DNA from 3 places in the Alteromonas sp. I10 genome. Region 2 is predicted to be linked to each of the others. Evidence: predicted binding sites of a transcription regulator. Region 2 holds the regulator's gene; each other region holds the start of a gene.
The links. Region 2 encodes LexA, which represses DNA repair genes until DNA is damaged. Its sites were predicted from a motif close to TACTGTATNNNNATACAGTA; they were not measured.
Positions count from the first base shown of each region.

Region 1 (7,817 bases), on a different contig from region 2:
GGTAACGCAGTTGATAGGCGGAATACCATTAAACTACTAACGTTTACCATGTGTTTCCTACCGTTGCTCGCATTTTATGAGCAAGGTAAAATTGTTAGCCACATACCGGCTCAGCTTCCGGGTGTTTTTATATTTTTTAGTGAAGAGCAGCATCTATGTCAAAAGACGACATTCTTTACCGCGTTCAGTTCATCAGCAACGGTGAGCGCTATGAGTTATACGTAAAAAGCCTTATGCAGGGCGCTTTGTTTGGCTTTATCGAGATAGGTGACTTTGTGTGGGATACTCACACAAGTGTTGTTGTAGACCCTAGTCATGAAAGGTTGAAAACCGAATTTTCTGAAGTAACAAAAACTTATGTACCGATGCACAACATTTTGCGCATTGACGCCGTAAATAAAAAAGGTTCAGCCAAAATTACTAAATTAGAAAATAAATCTGATAAAGTAACTGCTTTCCCTAGTCCAATATATACACCAACGAAAGAGTAACCGCCGGGTCATTCCGGTGAAGGTTGCCGGAGACCCTTATGTATCGCTATGTTTTAGCAGCATTATTATTTATTTGCAGCGTTAGCTCATCTGCAAAGGACCTTAACGATGAAAGCTTGTATCAACTACTTGATGACATTTGGCAATACGAGCTTTCGGTTTCCCCGCTTCTAGCTTCTCGCGAAGGCGATACTTCACTCGCTCACGTATTACCAGACAACTCTCCCAAAGCCCTGAAAGCACAAAATGAACAATGGCGTACTTTTCAAAAGGCCTTAAGTCAGTATAAAAAAGAAGACATCTCTACTGATGCTTATATTGCCTTGCTGATGCAACAATATCGTTTAGCTAACTATGTGGACGAATATACGTATCGCGCGCATTTAGTGCCTATCAATTCAGAATATGGCTTTCACGGTGCAATGGCCTCGCTTCCTAATTTATCCACCTTTAAGCGCGTAGAAGATTATCAGGCCTACATTAGCCGCCTAAATGCGCTTAAGCCTTATTTTGACCAACAAATTGCGTATATGAAACAGGCGCTAAAAGAAGGCTACACGCAACCTAAAGTCGTGCTGAAAGGGTTTGAGAACTCGGTGGCGTCATACATTGTTGAAAATGCAGTGGACAGTGGCTTTTATTCTCCATTTACCCGTTTCCCAGAGTACTTTACTGCCGAGCAAAAATCAGCGCTAACGGAGCAAGGCAAGGCAGCCATAAACAGCAGCGTATTGCCTGCATATCAAATGTTCTACGACTTCATGGTAGACGAATACATTCCCAACGCCCGTGAAGATATTGCCGCGAATAACTGGCCTGATGGCGTGGCGTATTACGCCAATAGAGCCAAGCATTACACCACCACGGATATGACGCCTCAGGAAATCCATGATTTAGGTTTGTCTGAAGTAAAACGCATTCGCGCGCAAATGCAGCAAATTGTGGATGAGCTTGGCTTTGATGGCGACATTAACGAATTCATTACGTTTTTACGCGAAGACCCGCAATTCTATGCCACCAGCGCTGAAGATTTGCTGAAAGAGGCGTCGTTTATTGCAAAGAAAATGGACGCAAAACTTCCTTCGCTCTTTGAGTATCTGCCAAGAACACCCTACGGTGTAGCGCCTGTACCAGACGCTATCGCGCCCAAATATACAACGGGCCGTTACATTCATCCTAGCCGCGATGACCAGCCAGGATATTACTGGGTAAACACGTATGCCCTTGATAAGCGCCCTTTGTATGCATTGCCTGCACTGACCTTGCACGAAGCAGTGCCTGGCCACCACCTTCAAATATCGTTGGCAGCAGAGCTTGAAGACTTACCGATGGTACGTCGTAACACCTATATTTCAGCGTTTGGTGAAGGCTGGGGTCTGTACTCTGAGTTTTTGGGTATTGAAGCAGGTATTTACGAAACGCCGTACGACAACTTCGGTCGCTTAAGCTACGAAATGTGGCGTGCGTGTCGTTTGGTTGTGGATACCGGTATGCACACGATGGGCTGGAGCCGTCAACAAGCGGTTGATTATATGATGGAAAACACCGCGCTTTCAGAACACAACGTAAATACTGAAATAGACCGCTATATCTCTTGGCCAGCGCAAGCCTTGTCTTACAAGATTGGTGAAATCAAAATTAAAGGCCTTCGCAAGAAAGCAGAGAAAGCATTAGGCGAGCGTTTTGATGTGCGTAAATTCCACCGCGCCGTGTTAGAAAACGGCTCAGTTCCACTGTTTATCTTGGAGCAAAACATCAACACGTTTATAGAAGAACAAAAGGCACAATAAACATGATCGTTGCATTTGGTGTTGTTGGATTACTTATCCTGTTTTTAATTTACTTTGTGCTGCGAGCGCAGAATTTACAGAAAGAGCTGGCGCTATTGCGTCACTCGAATAAACAGACCAACAACAAGGTTACGTATGCTTACCGCAACCTTGTTCTTGTTACAGATGCGCTGGAGAAAAATCTTACTGCGCGTATTGAAAGTGCCTATAAAAGCCGCCTTATCGACCAAACTCAATACAATGCGCTGCACCCGCTTATGCGCAACTTTTCGACTATCGTCATGGCCTGTTGTGAGAAAGGGATGTCATTTGAGGAATCACTGAACAAGGTGCTGCTTAATGAAGAAGTGACGCTTGAGGAAATTCGTGAGGTGGTGAAAGCACTCCCTAGCAACGTACGTATGGTGTGGTCAAAAAATACGGCCGACGGCTTCATTGCTTTTTGCCAAACCGTTACAGCAACAGTAAGTGGCACGACTACAAAGGCTCAAAAAGAACCATCTGAAGAGTAACATTTTACTCTATGTCCCTCGTTAGCGCTTATACAGCGCTAACTGTATGGCAGGGTCGTCTGCTTTGCTATGTAGTAAGGTCAGCGACCCTAGCCATGTTCCTACACTTTTAAAAGTTTAATCTTTTTACCTTTCCAGACTAATCAGTAAGTTAGCACTTAAAACAACAAGCCAAAAACCTTTTGTCTTGAAAAGGGTTATTGCTGCACTATAATACTGTATAAAAATACAGTTTATTTTGAGTGCCATGAATAAATCGTTATCCGTGCTTAATAACCACCCGCATATTTGGCGGGCCAGAGATCAAAGACAAAGTGAAACCAAGTTTTCACTGGGTTTTCCGCGTCTGGATAAAGCACTTAACGGTGGCGTTGCATCTACAGGTCTTGTCCGTATCTCTTCGTTAACCGGCATGGGTGAACTTTCACTCTTTAAACAGGTTATATGCCAACACCGTACGCATAAGCTGGTGGTATTTATTAACCCTCCCGGGCTACTACAGTCGCCGTGGTTAGAAAACTTGGGGCTTAAAGCGCAACAAGTGCTGGTAGTAAAACCAGGTTCTGAACAAGAGTCGTTGTGGGCAGCAGAGCAATGTTTAAAAAGTACGGCTTGCCATTGCGTAGTGCTGTGGAGTAATGCTGTAAATCAAAAAGAAGCACGACGCCTACAGGTAGCAGCAACGCATAATGATGCGCTGTGCTTACTGTATACTCCACCGCAACAGCAGGCCTCACAGTTAGGTTACCCAAAGGCCAGCTTAAGTGATTCACAAGCCAACCTGTCGAATGAAAGCGACAGTGCATTACCCATCACGTTGGATATTGCGCTAAAAGGCAATCCCCATGCTTTGGCGGTGAACATACGCAAGCAGCGTCATGGGTGGCCCAAAGATAACATTGTTATTTCCCATCGGTGGACACCCGACAATCAGGCTATTAAATGGGCCATGGCACACAACACGCTTTCCGATCAGGCATTACACTCTGTGAGCTAATGATGCTGTGGGCTTATATTTACTGCTACCAACTAACTTTAGACAGCCACATCAAAGCGGCTAGAAGTAAACGTGCACATAGCCAATTGCCGAAACACGAAACTAACAACCAGTATTCATCGTTAGCGTCGAATACCCCCGTTGCGGTGTACTACAGTAAAACAAACAAAATTACGCAGTGTAATGATATTGCGAGAAAAGAAGGTATTGAAATTGGGCATGGGCTAGCTCAAGCGGCGGCGCTATGCCCTTACGTACATATTCTGCCTTTCAGTGAAGAAGCCGAAAAGCATATGCTGACGCAGTTAGCCCATCGGCTTTACCCACTGGCTTCTGACATCGTATTAGACAACCACATTCACTCGAATAGTGTCAGCGGTCTGGCAGTAAGGCTAGATAACCTAACTCATTACTATGGCGGCCATACGCCACTGTGGAAAACCTTAACTCAAGCTCTGGCTGAAGCAGATATTCGTTATCATTTTGCTAGCGCATGGACAATTGAGGCCGCAAAAGTATTAGCGCTTCATAAATTTAATACCTACTTACATACATCCGATGACATAAAAAAAGCGCTAAGTGCGTGCCCGCTTTCTATTACGGCTCTATCTCCCAAAGTCATTGACTCTTTGGCAAGGGTGGGCGTTTCCTGCGTACAACAGTTGCTTGCCATGCCGGTACAAGAACTGGGTCGGCGCTTTGACAATAACACTATTATGTATCTTACTGCGTTAAGGGGAGAAACCTTTCCACGCGTTACGTTATTTAGGCCTTTGGAGCACTTCGATAACTTTATCCTATTGCCTTTTGATATTGAAAACACACAGCATCTAACCCCTTTTGTCACCCAGCAGTTTGAGCATTTGTCTCACTATTTACGGGCAAGAAACTTATATACATCCAGCATCAGTGTACATATTCATTTCAGAGAAGCACCTGTAATGGATATTAATATACGTTCGGCACTGCCTCAGTCTTCAGTACAAAGTTGGCTGCCCTTGTTTAGTCTTAAAACTGAGAATCTAGAGCTACCTGAACCAGCCACAGCCATTGCGCTTACCTGTCAGCAATTTGAAGAAATGGATACGCAGAATGGCGACTTTTTTAGCGACAGATTTAACGATATTGCACAAAAGCAATTAATTGGGCGCTTAAACGCGAAGCTAGGCGATAACAGTACGTTTCAACCTCGCGCTGCCGACAGCCATCAGTTTGAATATATGACGGTGACGGAGTCGAGCGTCGGTAACTGCACCCGTAATTATGCTTATAGCAGTGACATTACGCCCACCTTCACTTTTGATGTACCTAAACCGCTTATTCAGGCTACCCAAATTTGCTTTGGCCCCGTGCGATTACATAGCGAGTGGTGGCATGACAGCCCAACAAAGCGTGATTATTTCATCGCCCAAACTGAGCAATGCGTAAGGCTTTTAGTGTTTAAAGATGAAGAGAACTGCTGGTGGGTGCAGGGCCTTTTTTGCTAGCGGTATGCGGTTAAAGAAAAAGGTAAAGGCAATATCATGAAATACAGTGAGCTCTTTTGCCAAAGCAATTATAGTTTTCTTTGCGGTGCCTCTTCCCCCGCAGAGCTTGTTACCACGGCTTCTTTCCTTGGTTACGACGCACTTGCCATTACCGATGAATGCTCAGTAGCGGGAGTGGTACGGGCTTTCGACGAAATTAAGCATCAGGGCCTACCAATTACGCTTATTGTGGGTAGTTACTTTGTATTTGATGACACTTTATCTTTTGTGCTGTTGTGCCCGAACAAAGCGGCCTATAGCGAACTATGCCGAATTATTACTAACGCGAGGCGTCGCTCTGAGAAAGGTGAATACCAACTAGCCGAGTGGGACTTGCGTACCATTCGCCATTGCAAATTCATTTGGCTACCAAGTGGCAAAGAAGCTAAAGACAAGCATTGGGCTGAATGGCTGCAAAAACACCCGAGCATTGATGCTTATATTGGCGCTCAGCGCCTATTAGACGGACGAGATCACCACAGGTTTGCGCATTACAATCATCTGCAGTCTGCTTATCCTTTTCCTGTTATTGCCTGTACAGGTGTACTCATGCATCACGCTGACAGACTACCGCTTCAACATGTATTGCATGCTACTAACGTGCATACCAGTGTAGACAAAATAGGTCGGGATGCGTTGAGTAATGCAGAGCGTAGTCTGCGAACCGTACAAAAAATTAAAAAGCTTTACCCTGAGAAATGGATTGCCAATACCAATGCCCTTGCTCACGCTTTCACATTTTCTTTAGAAGAGCTGCGCTACCACTATCCTGCAGAGCTTGTACCTGAAGGGTATACGCCCACTTCGTATTTGCGGGAACGTGTAGAGGCCGGCATAAAAGTGCGCTTTCCTGAAGGTATAACCCCTGATATTCGCCAAACCATAGAAAAAGAACTTACGCTTATTGCCGAGCAAGAGTATGAGTATTTCTTTTTAACCATTTACGACATTGTTCAGTTTGCCAAGCGACAACGTATTTTGTATCAAGGGCGCGGCTCTGCGGCCAACTCGGTAGTGTGCTATTGCTTGGAAATAACCGCAGTAGACCCAAGGCAAATAAGTGTGCTGTTCGAGCGCTTTATTTCCAAAGAGCGTAACGAACCGCCAGATATTGATGTGGATTTTGAGCATCAACGCCGTGAAGAGGTCATCCAATACATTTATCAAAAGTACGGCCGGGAAAGAACCGCTATCGCGGCTACGGTTATTTGCTATCGCTTTAAGTCGGCTTTTAAAGATGTGGGCAAGGCGCTGGGCTTTAGCGAATCACAGCTTGATTTTGTGGTAAAGCAGATTAATCGCCGAGACAGCGTTATTCCGTGGAAATCTCAGCTGGCGGGGCTTGGGCTAAACCCTGAAGAGCCTAGGGTGCAGCAGTTAATTACCCTTACCGAAGCTTTACTGGGCACGCCCCGACATTTGTCGCAACATGTAGGCGGTTTTGTTATTAGCGCAGGGCCGCTCTACGATCTTGTTCCTGTTGAGAACGCCGCGATGGAAGAGCGTACTATTATTCAGTGGGATAAGGACGACATTGAAACCTTAGGCCTTTTAAAAGTGGATGTACTGGCGCTTGGGATGTTGAGCGCTATACGTCGTGCATTCTCTCTTATCAATAAACAATACCCTGTTGAAACCAGTATTCCGTTCATTACTAAGCTCGGAGATGACAAACAGGTTTTCGATATGATTTGTCGGGCCGATACGGTAGGCGTTTTTCAAATAGAATCACGGGCTCAGATGTCTATGCTGCCAAGGCTCAAACCTCGTCGCTATTACGATTTGGTCGTACAAATAGCCATTGTACGGCCAGGTCCGATTCAGGGTGATATGGTCCACCCTTATTTGATACGCCGACACGGCAACGAAACCATTAGCTACCCATCTAAAGATGTGGAGAAAGTTCTGTCTCGAACCATGGGCGTGCCTATCTTCCAAGAGCAAGTGATTCAGCTTGCCATGGTTGCAGCTGGCTTCAGTGGCGGAGAAGCCGATCAACTGCGTCGCGCCATGGCGAGCTGGAAAAAAGACGGTAGAATTTTTGAATTCAGAGACAAGCTCATTAAGGGGATGACGGATAAAGGCTATGACAGTACGTTCGCCCACAACTTATTTGAACAAATAAAAGGCTTTGCAGGTTACGGCTTTCCTGAATCGCACTCAGCATCTTTTGCAGTATTAGCTTATGTATCTTGCTGGTTGAAGTTTTACTTTCCCGTTGAGTTTTACGTAGCGCTATTAAATAGCTGGCCCATGGGGTTTTATTCTCCGTCTCAGTTAGTTCAAGACGCTAAGCGTCATCACATACGGGTAGAAGCGCCCTGTGTTAACCAGTCTGACGTTGAGCATTCTTTGGTGGTACAAGGCCAAGAAAAATACATTCAGCTTGGTCTTAAGCTTATTAAAGGCTTAAGTGAAGCATCGTCTCAGCTTATCGTGGAAAACCGTTCAGACAAAAGCTACACCAATGTTGAACAATTACAGCAGCTATCGCTTAAAAG
Region 1 is NZ_QJJN01000006.1:298,344-306,160, forward strand. It holds gene BZA03_RS13735 (DUF1820 family protein) at 156-491, shown strand; gene BZA03_RS13740 (DUF885 family protein) at 530-2,281, shown strand; gene BZA03_RS13745 (hypothetical protein) at 2,284-2,793, shown strand; gene BZA03_RS13750 (recombinase RecA) at 3,041-3,790, shown strand; gene BZA03_RS13755 (DNA polymerase Y family protein) at 3,790-5,277, shown strand; gene BZA03_RS13760 (error-prone DNA polymerase) at 5,314-7,817, shown strand, end outside.
Region 1: the regulator LexA is predicted to act here: its motif matches at 3,008-3,027, upstream of BZA03_RS13750 (recombinase RecA).

Region 2 (7,817 bases):
ATTTGTGCGAGTAATAAACTCGACGGTCACTTCTCGCGACTCATCAATCTCAACCGATTGATAAACCGCAGCCGTGCCTTCGGTTTTTCCGTTAATTCCCGTAACGTCGCAAAATACATCGTACAAGGGAACAAGGGCAAAGCCGAAGCCAAACATGCCAATGACAATAGCAACAAGTTTAATAACCATCTTGTTGTTTGCGCTTTGCTGTGACATCACGTGACCTCCGGGTAAATCCATAGATGAAGGTTGGTAAACGCTTGCTTAGTCGTTTATCTCCCTCACCACCTGCAATGTGTGAATGTCATTCCCATCGGCTTTTGCCGGTTGAAAGGAATGACCTATTCACAACTCCACCTACCGTTACTTAACGACAGGTGGCGTTTCAAACGTGTGATAAGGAGCGGGTGATGGAATTTCCCATTCCAATCCTTCTGCGCCGTCCCAAACTTGCGCTGATACCGGCTCACCTTGCTTTTTGCATGCCTTGATAAGCAGGGCAAGAAAGATGAGCTGAGATAAACCGAATGCAAAACCACCCAGGCTTATCCATTTATTAAAATCAGCGAACTGCAATGCATAGTCAGGAATACGGCGTGGCATACCAGCCAAACCCACAAAGTGCATAGGGAAGAACAACACATTGACCGATACCAATGAGCACCAGAAATGCCATTTAGCTAAGGTTGTGTCATACATTTTTCCCGTCCATTTAGGCAACCAGTAATACACCGCAGCCATGATGGAAAAGACCGCGCCAGTTACCAGTACATAGTGGAAATGGGCTACAACGAAGTAAGTGTCGTGATATTGGAAGTCCACGGGCGTGATCGCCAACATTAGCCCTGACAACCCACCAATGGTGAACAGCACAATAAAGGCAATAGCGAACATCATTGGCATTTCGAAGCTCAGTGAGCCGCGCCACATGGTCGCTACCCAGTTAAACACTTTCACGCCAGTAGGCACCGAGATAAGCATGGTGGCAAACATGAAAAACATTTCCATGTACACCGGCATGCCCGTGGTGAACATATGGTGAGCCCATACAACAAAAGAGAGCAGCGCAATCGACGCCGTGGCGTACACCATAGACGCGTATCCAAACAGCTGCTTTCGAGAGAAGGTAGGAACAATTTGCGAGATAATGCCGAAAGCGGGCAAGATCATAATGTACACTTCAGGGTGCCCGAAGAACCAGAAAATATGCTGGAACATAACCGGGTCGCCGCCACCAGCAGCATCAAAAAAGCTCGTGCCAAAGAACTTATCAGTTAACACCATGGTAACCGCACCGGCGAGCACTGGCATTACCGCAATCAGCAAGAATGCCGTGATAAGCCACGTCCATACAAACAGCGGCATTTTCATCCAGGTCATGCCTGGCGCACGCATGTTAAAGATGGTCACAATCACGTTAATCGCACCCATAATGGATGAAATACCCATGATGTGAACAGAGAACACAAACAACGCTGTCGAATCGCCACTGTAAGTCGTTGAAAGGGGCGCGTAGAAAGTCCATCCAAAAGCAGGGCCGCCGCCTTCCATAAAGAGCGAGCTCAATAGAATGAGAAAGGCGCCTGGTAAAATCCAGAAGCTCCAGTTATTCATGCGCGGTAACGCCATGTCAGGGGCGCCGATCATCATGGGAATAAGCCAGTTTGCGAGCCCAGTAAAGGCTGGCATTACTGCACCAAATACCATGATAAGCCCGTGTACCGTAGTCATTTGGTTAAAGAAGTTTGGCTCTACAATTTGTAGACCGGGTTGGAATAGTTCAGCGCGGATCACCATGGCCATCGCACCACCAACTAAAAACATAATAAAGGCAAACCACAGGTAAAGTGTGCCTATGTCTTTGTGGTTAGTGGTAAACAACCAACGCGTTATCCCTTTAGGAATATGATCGTGGTGTTCATGGTCATCATGTAGGTGACCGTCATGAGGCGCAGAGGTATCTGGCGAAATAACTTCAGTTGCTTTGCTCATTGTCTGCTCCTAGTTTCCGTTTGCCACTGCGTTGACATCTTTGGCTTGAACCATATCGCCAGTTTTATTGCCCCAGGCATTTCGCTCGTAAGTGACTACGGCGGCAATTTCCTTAAGACTTAGCATTTTTCCAAACGCTTGCATGGCTGTTCCTGACTTTCCATGCAGCACGATGTCAATGTGACCTTGCTGATCTTCTAGTGCCATCTTGCTGCCTTTTAATGCCGGGAACACGCCAGGTAAACCTTCACCATTTGGCATATGGCAAGCAGCGCACGTTGCGTTGTATACTCGCTCGCCCTCTTTCATCAGTTCATCCATAGACATATTCATAGAAAGTAGACGCTGCTCTTCTTCTTTTGCTTTACGAACAATCTCTTCTTGTTCGCCCATCCACTTTTCAAACTCGGCGGGTTCTTTAGCAATTACCACAACCGGCATATAGCCATGGTCTTTACCACAAAGCTCTGCGCACTGTCCGCGATAAATACCCGGCTCATTCACCTTGGCCCAAGACTCGTTAATAAAGCCGGGGTTGGCATCTTTTTTCACGGCAAAGTCAGGAACCCACCAAGAGTGGATAACGTCGTCAGAAGTAATAAGAAAGCGTACTTTTTTCCCAGTAGGAATAACCAAGGGACGGTCGACTTCCAGCAGGTAGTTATCTGTTTTCTGAAATTTGTTTTCTATTTGCTCGCGCTGAGTGGCGAGTAAAGAATAAAACTCTACATCGCTATCCATGTACTTGTAGTGCCATTTCCATTGAGAGCCTGTTACTAACACCGTCATGTCAGGCTCAGACGTGTCTTCCATAGCAATTAGAGTATTCGCTGCGGGTACCGCCATGAAAATAAGAATAAGGAAAGGAATAACGGTCCAAGCAATTTCGACCTTCACGTTTTCGTGAAAATTAGCTGGCTTGGCGCCACGGGACTTTCTATGTAGATACATTGAGGCGAACATCACGCCAAAAACTACAACCGCGATACCTACACAAATGAAGAACATCAACATATGGAGGTCGTATACCTGCCCACTGATGTCGGTAGCACCGCGTCTCAAATTAAGCGAAGAGGCTTCTTCGCTTGCTTCTTGCGCAAAAAGCAAAGGGGAAAAAAGCAAAATTGGTATACTAGAACACCATTTTGCGAAAACGGTCGTTAGTTGTTTCACTCAGCACCTCCGTAATGGCGTGGTCAAAGACGCTGATTAATTTGCGCGATGCCCTACCAAATGGTTTGCGAACGATTGACCCATAACCTCAACTTGTAAAACAAATTTAGAGTCGTTGTTATTATTTTGTTAATCTCTGTATAAGAATTGCGCAATAATGTCGTGCCGTCTAGTCTTTTCTATTAAAAATTTAACGAAGTGGTTAATTTTTAATCATTTACTAAAATGGTCGCGGGGATTTCAAGTGCAAAAAAGAGAAAGCGATTGCTGTGGGATGCCCTTGGAATCAAACAGGCATTTTGAACACGGGGTTAAAGTAAATGCTCGACTAACTAGTTAAGAAATCAATAAGTAATCGATGACTCAATGTCGATTTCAAACAAAATTCACAATAAAAAATGGAAAATACTTGAAGCATTCATAGAAAGAATAACGTGAGTAATGATAAAAATAAGCGCGCAGAAAACCAACAGGTTTGCTGGGCAGGATAAAACCTAAGTTGGCAGATTGAAGAAAAAAACAGGAACAAAAGACATAAAAAAAGCGGCTAACGCGCCGCTTTTATACAAACAAGCTAAAATACTACATCCAGTCAGCGTTTCTGATCACACCCACCGCAATACCTTCTATCGCAAAATGTTCAGTCGCCAAATCAACTTTTATTGGTGCAAACTCATCATTCTCAGCATGAAGCAATACTTCACGCCCGCGCTTCTCTAGACGCTTTACGGTGACGTCTTCATCTACACGCGCCACAACCACCTGACCGTTGTGTACATCAGTGGTGCGATGAACAGCGAGAAGGTCACCGTCTAAAATACCAATGTCTTTCATGCTCATACCGTTAACGCGTAGCAAAAAGTCGGCATGGGGTTGAAACAGTGCAGGATCGACTTTGTAGTGCGATTCAACATGCTCTTGCGCCAAGATCGGCTCACCAGCTGCAACACGCCCAATTAACGGTAGGCCTTCTTCTTCTTGTGCGTCGTTATCAAGAGGGATATTGAGCTTAATGCCACGAGACGTACCAGGCAAAATTTCAATCACGCCTTTACGCGCCAATGCTTTCAAATGTTCCTCTGCTGCATTAGCAGAACGAAAGCCAAGCTGACGGGCTATTTCCGCACGAGTAGGCGGCATTCCCGTTTCTAACATGGTTGTTTTAATAAGTTCTAAAACTTCGGTTTGTCGAGCTGTGAGTGGGCGCATAAAAGACCTGTCTGTTCATACAGTTCCTGTAAGTATATACACCTAAAACTAAATAACAAGCACTTGCCGCGTCTTTTGCTATCAGTTTTAGCCACGTACTAATACTATTATTCATCCCATACGACTTGGTTTCTGCCCTGCTCCTTGGCTCTGTACAGCGCCTTGTCAGCAAGCGATAAGAGGGCGCTGAAATCCGCCTCAAAGGTGTCTTTGATAAATGTTGCGCCAATGCTGATCGATAAATTCATCGTGTCTGTCTTGTAGGTCACCCTTCCTTCTTCAACAGCAATGCGCAGTGCTTCTAGCTGCCTATGGATCTCTTCTTTCTTGTCACCTATCATGACTATTGCAAACTCTTCTCCTCCTAATCGAGCCACGACATTTGGCGTTTGATTATGTTTAGCTATTTTTCTCGCAACAGCAATAAGCGCCTGATCTCCAGCATCGTGACCGTAGGTATCGTTTACTTTTTTGAAGTGATCAATATCGACGATAGCAACACATCCACGACAATGTTGTTTTGAAAATGAGATGCACTCGTCAAGGAACGCGCGTCGGTTATAAAGGCCCGTTAAAGAATCAGTCATCGCCAAATGCCTAAGCTTCTCTTCAGCAACGGCTCGGGCTTCCTCAAGCTCTACTGCGTAGAACAAGCCAGCCAATGCATCTAAAAAGGGCTGTAGAAACTCAGCATCTTCGTCAGTGTAGGTATCAAACTTATTCGCTAAACCGACCATTCCCACTACTTTATCTTTCACTTTTATAGGTAGGCCTAAAAATCGGCTAATGCGCGGATGACCGTGCGGAACACCTTTGGAATTAGGGTGACTGTTTGGCGCATTACTAATGGTAACTTCTCCCGTTAAAATTGAGGTTCCAAAAAGGTTGTCGAAGTTACTAAAGTAGAGGTTTCGTTTTTTGTATTCTGCATATTGAGAAAAGCTACTGTTATCCCAAACAATTTCAGAAATCGCATGAATGAAAAGTCTAGATGAGCTACCGTCTCCTTTCATTTGGCCGACGAAGGCAAACTGGCTATCTGAGATATCTATGAGTTCGGCCAATACGGACTGACACGCCATCGTCAAGTCATTGTTTTGCAGATATGATGCCCGGGTTTTATTGATAAATTGAAGGAGCTGGGTTTTCTTTCTCTCATGCAGTTCGCTTTCCATTCGCTGCGTTATATCTCTATGAATACCTGCTATACGAACCGGCTTACCTTGGGCATCTGTCTCAACGGTTTTCCCATAACTTTCAACCCAAACCCAAGAGCCATCAGTGTGTTTCATGCGAAATGTGGTGTTAAAGACTTTGCTCTTACCAATTAGATGCATGTTGAGCTGCTTTTCAACTTTGACGTAATCCGCGGGATGAATGAGCTGTCTAAAAAAGCGGGAGCCACTGTCATAGTATTCATACTCAAGACCAACAATGTCGCACCAGCGCTTGTTGACTTGATTAACATCGGCGGCCAAGTTCCAGTCCCATGTTCCTAACTCTGAAGCCTCGAGTAATAAACGCATCCGCTGATTGGTTTTGTTGAGCTTATCTTCCACATACTTTTGGTCACTAGTGTCAAACAAAAATGCTTGAACCGAGTACAACATGCCGTCTTCGCGAAAATTTGCCGTTGATATCATGCTCACCCAAATAGTACGCGTTGGCGTCCTTATCTGAAGACGGCAGGTGTGCGTTTCAACACCTTCCATGTGGGCCTGCATAGCAAAGGTAAAATCACCCTCCGCCTCCTCAGACAGCACCTCACTCAATGCCACCGTTCCAGTGAGCAAATCTTGGGGTGAAACTCCCAATACACGCTCACTATTTTTCGAGATATACACCAGCCTCAACGACGTATCATAGCGCCACGTTGCCAACACAATAGGAGACTTCTCAATAAGCCCATGCTCGCGTTTAAGCGCTTCGTGTTCTCTTGAAAGCGAAATATGTTGACTAACCAAAGCACCTATTCTCTCTAAAACTTCTAAGTGTTTTGCGTCTATTTCTCTTGGCACGGTATCAATTAAACATACGGCACCGATTACCTGATCATTTATCTCGATCGGCGTTCCTGCGTAGAAACAAATGTGAGGTTCTCCGGTGACGAGAGGATTATGCATAAACCGTGGATCTTCTTGCGCGTTGCTAACAACCACCTGCTCGCGCTCTTCAACGACGTGACTACAAAACGCATGTTCACGAGTGACTTTAGAAAGAGTGGTTCCGTAGTGTGCTTTAAAGGTTTCTTCAAACTCTCCGACGACGCCAATGAGTGCGATCGGCACCTTGTATGCCTCTGCGAGCACCATCATTAAATCATCAAGATCCAACGGCACTTCGCTATTGAGCATAAAGTCATCAATTGTCTTTAACCGGCTTTGATCATCCACTACTGCTTGCTCATATTCATTTGCCCTTATAAAAGTAGTAACAGTCCGGCTGTACCGCAATTAAATACAGCTAATGTTACGTTCTCTGTATTCGAACCCATTATAGAAATGGCTGTGACTCACAAGAAAAGGAGAAGAGCGCTTTTGAACTTCCCATGTTATGGATAGTCATTACAGCATGAGAAGCGATGAAATTGGCTTGTCGCGAGATTGTGACGCGTTTGTGTTACACTTCACCCGTTTTTATTTCATAGGATTACATAATTCATGTCGTGGATGCGAAAAGCCCTTCTGTCGGTATTTCATTATCCTGTTAAGTTACTGGTTAAAGCCCACAGCATTCCAGTTAACGTTGAAACCGAATTAGGAATAGATAAAAGTAAACCTATCGTTTATCTACTCCCCACCAACTCAGTGACTGACCAACTTGCACTGAGAATGTCGACTAAAGCGCTAGGTTTACCTAGTCCTACAGAAACCCTTACATTAGCGGGGCGAGAGTATTCGTCGACCTTATTTTTACGTAAAACCCAGCCCCTTTTCCGCTCGTCGGCTAAAGATACGGGAATTGAAGACGTTTTTACTGACCTCTTTCATTTGCATAGAGACCATGAAAACCTAGATTTACAAGTTGTTCCTGTCTATGTGACGTGGGGCCGTGCCCCGGGTCGTGGAAAGCCAGGCTTAAGCGATCTCATTGCTGATAAAGCGGCGCCAAGTTGGCTTCGTAAGTTGTTCATTGTGCTGTTTTTGGGCCGCGACAACTTTATTAACTACTCTAAAGCCGTTTCTGCACGCGCGATGTCCAATCAACATGGTAGTGACCAAAGTATTGCACATAAGCTTGTGCGCGTAGCAAGCACTCACTTTCAAAGAAAGCGCCAAAGCATGACTGGCCCTACGCTGTTAGAGCGCCAAGAACTCAATAATAGTGTGTTGGGCTCTGATGCAGTGCGTCGCGCTATTGCTGAGGAATCACGAAGCAAGAAGGTGTCTCATGAAAAAGCGAAAGAGACTGCCCAAACCTACATCACAGAAATCGCGGCAGAC
Region 2 is NZ_QJJN01000012.1:37,548-45,364, forward strand. It holds gene BZA03_RS18875 (cytochrome c oxidase assembly protein) at 1-216, opposite strand, end outside; gene ctaD (cytochrome c oxidase subunit I) at 364-1,992, opposite strand; gene coxB (cytochrome c oxidase subunit II) at 2,002-3,165, opposite strand; gene lexA (transcriptional repressor LexA) at 3,748-4,374, opposite strand; gene BZA03_RS18895 (diguanylate cyclase) at 4,482-6,767, opposite strand; gene plsB (glycerol-3-phosphate 1-O-acyltransferase PlsB) at 7,035-7,817, shown strand, end outside.

Region 3 (7,817 bases), on a different contig from region 2:
AATATATTCCACGTTCTGCATTACCCGACACAAAAACTCTTCATGACAGTAGGGCACGCGTAAGAAGTCATTTGCACCACTTTTAATGAAGTGCGCAGACATCAACATGCCTTTGCCTCCGGCTACCCCCATAATGGCAAGTTGTTCTTTAGAGAAAGCTTTCCTTAAACTGGCAACAAAATGCGTGCCTGTCATATCAGGCAAGGTGTTGTCGGTGATAACAAGACGTACGTTTTTATGTTCAGACAAGCATTGCATTGCGTCTGTAGCCGTTAAGCATTCAAATGCAATAAAGTTATGACGCTGAAGTAATGAAACCGTTTTTGAGCGCAAAACCCGGTTAGTACTTACCACCACGACCCCTGTGGACTTGTTCTTCTCCAACCGGCTAATAAGGCGATTTAAGTAGTCGTAATTTTGTGAATTTTCTTTGGGGATGTAATCGACAACATCCCGTTCAAGGACTTTATCGCGAATAGCGCTGTCTAAACTTTCCGTAGTTGCGATGGTGGGTATGAAAGACTCAACAGTAAAATCAATAGCTTCGCCCTTTGGCGCATCGGGCAACGAATAGGCTACGATGGCACATAAAAAGGTTTCCGGCATGTTTTGCGAAAACCGTGCTTTGCCTTCTGTCAGCGACGTTGCGCCAACGGGGGTAAGACCTGCCCGGCGTACTAATTTCGCTATAAGTTCAAGGTTGCCTTCACCATTTTCGATGATCAGCACGTGTTGCTGCATACATTTCAACTTAGGTTTAGGCTACCTTGCCTATTAATAATGTTACGCTTTCTCCAGCTTTGCGTAAGCAAGTACCAGCCATTTGCTGCCAAATTCGTCGAAGTTTACTTGAACTCGACCGTGCTCACCACTCCCTTCGTAGTTAAGTACGATCCCTTCGCCAAATTTACGGTGTACAACTCTCTCACCTAAACTAAAGCCCGTTTCTTCAAAACTGGCGTGCGACGTCGCTTGGCTAAAGCGGTTGTGCACGGGCCGCGAAATAGTCGATTTCAGCCTAACCTCTTCAACGCAGTCTGCTGGCATTTCGCGAATAAATCGAGAAGCAGTATGATACTTATCTTGGCCATAGAGTCGACGACTTTCTGCATAAGTAATATACAACTTTTGCATTGCTCTGGTCATACCAACATAGCAAAGTCTGCGTTCCTCTTCCATTCGACCTGGCTCGTCGTTAGTCATTTGGCTAGGGAACATGCCTTCTTCTACACCTGCTAAGAATACCAGTGGAAATTCAAGGCCTTTGGCGGTGTGAATGGTCATCATCTGCACGGCATCCTGGTCTTTATCCGCCTGGGTTTCACCCGCTTCCAGCGACGCATGGGCTAGAAAGGCTGCCAGAGGCGACATTTCTTCGGCTTCTTCAGGCACGATAAAGGTTTTACATGCAGTAACCAATTCTTCCAAGTTTTCTAGTCGTGCTTGAGCCTTTTCTCCGCGCTCTGCTTGGTACATGGCGTACAGACCAGACTGGCGAATAGCTTTATCGGCTTGTTGGTCAAGGGGCTCATCTAACGTGGATTGCTCTAGCTCAGTAATTAGCAACACAAAGCTTTGCATAGCGTTTAGCGCGCGGCCTTTAAAGCCACCTTCATTAATGAGCAATTGACACGCCTGCCACATTGAACAGTCGTGCATTCGCGCGGTGTCGCGCACTTGCGATAAGGTTTTCTCACCAATACCGCGACTTGGGGTGTTTACTACACGCTCGAAAGCCGCATCGTCGTGCGGGTGGCTCACCATGCGCATATAGCCAAGGGCGTCTTTAATTTCTTGGCGTTCGAAGAAGCGCAGACCGCCATATATGCGATACGCCAGTCCTTCGTGCAGCAAGGCTTCTTCCAGTACTCGAGACTGGGCGTTGTTTCGGTAAAGAATAGCGGTATCAGTGAGGGCGTTGCCTTGATTAAGCCAATCTTTGATTTTCGAAACAATAAAGCGCGCTTCATCTAGCTCGTTGAAACCCGCATATACAGAAATCAGCTCGCCTTGCGCGTCTTCCGTCCAAAGCTCTTTCCCTAAACGGCCCGTATTGTTGTCGATAACCGTGTTCGCCGCTTTAAGAATGTTTCCTGTAGAGCGGTAATTCTGCTCAAGGCGAATAGTAGTAGGCTCGTTGAAGTCTTTCAGAAAGTGCTGAATATTATCTACGTTCGCGCCGCGCCAGCCGTAAATAGACTGATCGTCGTCGCCAACAATCATAATGTTATTATTACCACCACTACACAGCATACGAAGCCATGCATATTGGATATTGTTGGTATCTTGGAATTCGTCAACCAACACTGCACGGAAACGACGTTGATAGTGGGCTAATACTTCTGGGTTTTTAGCCCATAATTCATGTGCGCGTAGCAACAGTTCAGCAAAATCTACCAAGCCTGAACGGTCGCAAGCGTCTTGATATGCCGCATAGACTTCGCGCATGGTCTTTTGAATATGATCGCCGTGGGTTTCAATGTGCTGAGGGCGCAAGCCTTCGTCTTTGTTGCCATTTATGTACCACTGAATTTGACGAGGTGCCCAATGCTTTTCGTCCAAGTTCATGGCCTTCAGAATGCGGCGAATAAGTCGATACTGATCATCCGAATCAATTATCTGAAAATTCTCAGGCAAGTTGGCTTCTGCATGATGCGCGCGTAACAGGCGGTGTGCAAGCCCGTGGAAGGTACCGATCCACATATTGTGCAGGCTGCGACCCATCAACGACTCTATTCGGCCGCGCATTTCTTTGGCTGCTTTATTGGTAAAGGTCACTGCCAAAATAGAAAAAGGGGCGATGTTTTCGACTTCCATTAACCACGCAATGCGATGCACTAATACGCGGGTTTTACCACTGCCCGCGCCAGCCAAAACTAGGGCGTTAGATAGTGGGGCTGCTACTGCTTCACGCTGTTTGTCGTTTAGCTCGTCTAGCAGTCGAGATACATCCATAGTGTGGTACCTGTTAGTTGATAGTGTTATACATTCAGCAGCGCGCTATTATGCCACCTGCCTGTTAATTTATACAGTCCAGTTTTTCCCTGTGAAGATAAACTTCAACGGCATTATACGTTCGTGTGCAATCATGATTTTAAGTATTAGTTAATGAAAGATACGAGCGCTCTGAACGTTCTATTAAATTAATGGAAGCACTCAGTTAGACGCAGCGAGAGAGCAGAGTGCTTTAACGATGTATACATGTACGATACGGTTATTAGCTATAACGAATTAATTCGATAAATTGATCGAATTATGCGCTTGGTCGGTATCACATCGGTATTGCATCACATCAAACTCAGGTAAACTTTTACGCGTTCCCTTTTGTCAGCATAGATATGCACAGCAAGGAACAAGTTTAGATTGCTTACCCAATTTTCTGATAGAACACAGCATTTTTATATAACGGGACATGCTCATGACCGCACTTACAACGCCCATCGATTTTTGGTTTACGCTAAAACAAGAAGCGCAAGTTGTTGCTGAAAAAGAGCCTTTGCTGTCTAGCTATGTGCATGCCAGTGTTCTTGCACATCACAACTTTGAATCGTCGCTTAGTTTTATTCTGTCGAACAAAATGGCAGACGACGTCATGCCTGCGCTCGCCATTCGTGAAGTTTTCGATGAAGCTTACTTACTTGAACCTGGCATCAGCGAAGCGGCTATTGCTGACATTCTAGCGATTAAGGCGCGGGATGCGGCGGTCAACGATTACCTTACTCCCTTACTTCACTTTAAAGGTTTTCATGCTGTGCAAGTACACCGCATGGCGCATTACCTTTGGGTTCATGGGCGTCATCAGCTTGCTTTATTCTTACAAAGCCGCAACTCGGCAAGCTTTGGTGTAGATATCCACCCTGCTGCGCGTATAGGTAAAGGCGTCATGTTTGACCACGCAACCGGCATTGTAGTGGGCGAAACTGCAGTAGTTGAAGACAACGTATCTATTTTGCAGAGCGTTACATTAGGTGGTACCGGTAATGAGTCGGGCGACCGTCACCCTAAAATTCGCCAAGGCGTGTTAATTGGCGCTGGCGCCAAGATCCTTGGAAATATTGAAATAGGTGAAGGCTCAAAAGTGGGCGCTGGTAGCGTTGTACTTAATAGTGTTCCAGCTCACGTTACTGTGGTGGGTGTTCCAGCTAAAGTGGTTGGGAGACCGGTTTGTCAAAGCCCATGTGAATCCATGCGCCAAAACGTACTAGAAGATAACTCCCACGTATAAAATTGGGGTCAGAGTACATTTCTGCTTTCGTAATAATGGGGTCAGAGTACATTTTTGTCTTCAGCGTATTTGAGCGATTAAATGTACTCTGACCCCATTATTTGAGGGTTATTGTGTTGCCGCCTTTTTCTTTTGATGCGTAGAGTGCGCGGTCGGCGCGCTGAATAAGTGTCTCGAGTGTATCGCTTTGCTGCATAAGAGTGACGCCGAAGCTCGATGATAATGACACGTCTGAAATAACGATTGCGTTTATTCCTTCACGTACTTTTTCCACCAAATTAAGGGCGTTTTGCTCGCTGATATTAGGCAGAAGCAGTACAAATTCGTCGCCGCCGAAACGGGCAAAAACATCCGCTTTACGCACAATATCCTTCGTCACCTGACTTAAACGGCGCAATGCGTTGTCGCCGTCTACATGGCCTAATTCGTCATTAATACGTTTAAACTTATCTAAATCAAACATAACGAAATAAAGCGAGCTTCCAGATTCACGGCTCTGAGCCATTTCAAGTGCGCTGCGCTGGGCCAAATACTCCCGCGTATAAGCTTGGGTTAAGGTATCCACAAAAACACGGTCTTTGAGCAGAGCATTGTCTGCTTGTAACTGAGGAATGGCTATACCAAACAACGCGTTGGCTGCAATAACGTTGAGTGCAAACTGATACACTTTGACGTAATCCATTAAGGCGAATATATGCACCAGCAAAACAATGCATAAGCTGCTTATTGCAAGGCTTATAACATTGCGCTTCGTACTTTCAGTACACGCTATCCACATGTGGGTAATGGCGAGAAAAAAGATAGCAAATGCACTATCACGGGACTGGGTAAGTTTTGCCAGTAACATGACGAATAGTATGAGGGCCAAATTGATTACCACTTTCTTAAAGTAGCTGTGTAAATCGGATGAAGCGCAGTTAGAAAATGCCAAGAGGTCTATTTTAGAAGCCGCACTTATTTTTACTAACAAGCCAGCAAAAAGAGGTGCAAGCACAACAACACCAGCCATATCCCCTATCCAAAAGGGCAGCATCGCATCTTTAATATCCGCCGCTGACATCTGATTAGTGAGAACAAGTGAACCAATGACAAGTTGCGTGGCAACTAACGACGAAATACAGCCGATAATTAAGAACGAGACAATTAATTGGGGTGTGGTGACGTCGGGTTTTCTCAATAGATGGCCGAGAACACTGGCTCCTGCATAGTAAGGAAGCATATGTGCAACGCCGAATAACACACCGCCCCACATCATTTCTACGTTACTTAACGGCAGCGAGTAGTTATGACCATTCCAGACGGTAATCGCAATGGCGGCCACCATAATAGGCACTACCGCGCGCCAACCTAAAACTAAGAAGCATGCAAGGGTGTAGCCTGCCGCAGGAAACCAAACACTGGCGTGTTCAGTGTATTCAACAATGCGTCCAATTTGCCATATGGCAATCCAAGACAAGATAATAAATACATCTTGATACAAGCCAGACAGTGGCTTAAACGGCCAAAAAGAGCGACCTGTCTCGGCATGTTCATGAACATTCGAGGTTGGCTTATCTACCTTGGACGCTTGTTGCGACCTTGACTTCGAGATAGCAGGTTTTTCCATGAGGACACAAAAACTACGACTTCAGTTTTCAGTGTATAACGAGTGAGCGTTAAAATCTATACGCCCTAAGTGCGGCTCTCTAGACCTTTAAGAATGCGGCTTACTTAAAGGTTAACATCCCGCAAAAGAATGAGTAGTAATGGTCTGTATTTTCGAGATAAATAGCGCCTAGACAAATTGAATAAGCTCTTCTAATGAATCAAGCTGAACGTGTGGAAGTACTGAAACGGGTTCAAATTTCAACTGCATTGGACGATTACATGCAAACCAAGCCGACTGATAGCCGGCATTAATGGCACCGAACACGTCTTTAATAATATTATCGCCCACATGTAAAATGTGCGACGGCGTTACCTTTACCAGTGAGGCCGCTTCATCAAACATGTTTTGAGCAGGCTTCATGGGCCGTTCCACACTGGCGTGTAAGATCGCCGTGAAATAACGGTCTAACCCTACTTTTTGCGCGTTTACATTGCCGTTAGTAATACCAACGAGCGGTAAATGCTGGCTAAGTTTATCGAGGGTGTGGTGAACATTACTGGCTAATGCAAAATCGCTTCTTGCGTCATAAAAACAATTAAAGCAGCTGTCTACAGCAGCACGTAATGCAGTGTCTTCTGTGGGGACTATTGATAACTGACTTGCTGGTGTGCCAGATAGTGCAGCGCTTAAAACAACGCGACGAAGCTGCCCCATATCAGAAGCCAACCGCGCGTCTTTGGCGATAGCCGCACGTTTAAGCTTTAGCCAATTAAGTGATGTTAGCTTGGCCGCATGTTTGTGATGTTCAGCAATATGCGCTTGAAGGGCTTGCTCTGCGCGTCGAATAATAGGTTCATTATTGTAAAGGGTGTCATCAAGGTCGAAGGTCATAGCCTCGACGTTATTGATAGACCTGAAAAACTGCATGGGGAAACCTTCTAGTAGCGTTATTTCTTATGTGCGCGAGGGTGAGCCGCGTCATAAACCTTAGCGAGATGCTGAAAATCCAGATGGGTATAAACTTGTGTCGTTGACAAGTTAGCATGACCTAATAGCTCTTGCACCGCACGCAAATCTCCGCTGGATTCTAATACGTGGGTAGCAAAGGAGTGGCGCAGTTTGTGAGGGCTTACTTTTTGTGACAGCGACTGTTCGCTTGCCATTTTATCGAGGCGATTAGCGACTTGTCGATTGGATATGCGGGTTTTGCGCTTACTCACAAAGACCGCACTTTCGTAAGGTGATGCGTAGGCAGGGCGTACCTTTAACCATGCGTTAAGTGCTTTTTGTGCGTGTCGGCCTAACGGAAGTATTCGCTGTTTACTTCCTTTACCCATGACCTTCACGGTACCGTCCTTTAGACAGTCGGCCAAATTAAGCCCAGTCAGTTCGCTCAAGCGCAGTCCACAGCCATAAAGTAGCTCAAACATAGCCACATCACGTAATTGCATACCCTCATCGTCGTCACTGCTTCGGGGGGAGGCATTAAGAAGCTGCTGCATTTCATCTACGCTTAGTTGCTTAGGCAATGGCTTCCCTTGTTTCGGAGCTTGAATACCCTCTACAGGGTTGCTGAATAGTTGCTGATGATCGATAAGATATTGGCAGAAGGTTCTAAGTGCCGATAGGCGCAATGCTATACTGCGCGGGCTGTGCCCTGACATCTTTGCATCAGCCATTACCCGCTTTATGTCGCTTGGCGTTAGTCCCGACCACTCGTAAAGCCCAAGTAACTTTGCAACTTCGGTAAGCTGGCGCTGGTAGTTTTTGATGGTGTGAAGAGATAACCCACGTTCTACCTGTAGATGTAGCAGAAACTTATCTAGCCATTGCTGGCAAGGCTCGCTTATCAATGCGTCCGTAGACACTACACCTAATATCCCATCATTTCAGGCAAGATGATATTAAGTACTTGCTGAAGCTGTTGAAGTAACAAGGTGTCCATATCTGGGGTGAAGTGGCTGGCGTCACTGCTGCTTATGCCTAAAATACCGAGTTCACGGT
Region 3 is NZ_QJJN01000006.1:183,182-190,998, reverse strand. It holds gene BZA03_RS13245 (diguanylate cyclase) at 1-741, opposite strand, end outside; gene uvrD (DNA helicase II) at 784-2,955, opposite strand; gene cysE (serine O-acetyltransferase) at 3,419-4,225, shown strand; gene BZA03_RS13230 (diguanylate cyclase) at 4,323-5,831, opposite strand; gene BZA03_RS13225 (HAD-IA family hydrolase) at 6,000-6,740, opposite strand; gene xerC (tyrosine recombinase XerC) at 6,761-7,681, opposite strand; gene BZA03_RS13215 (DUF484 family protein) at 7,687-7,817, opposite strand, start outside.
Region 3: the regulator LexA is predicted to act here: its motif matches at 3,015-3,034, upstream of uvrD (DNA helicase II).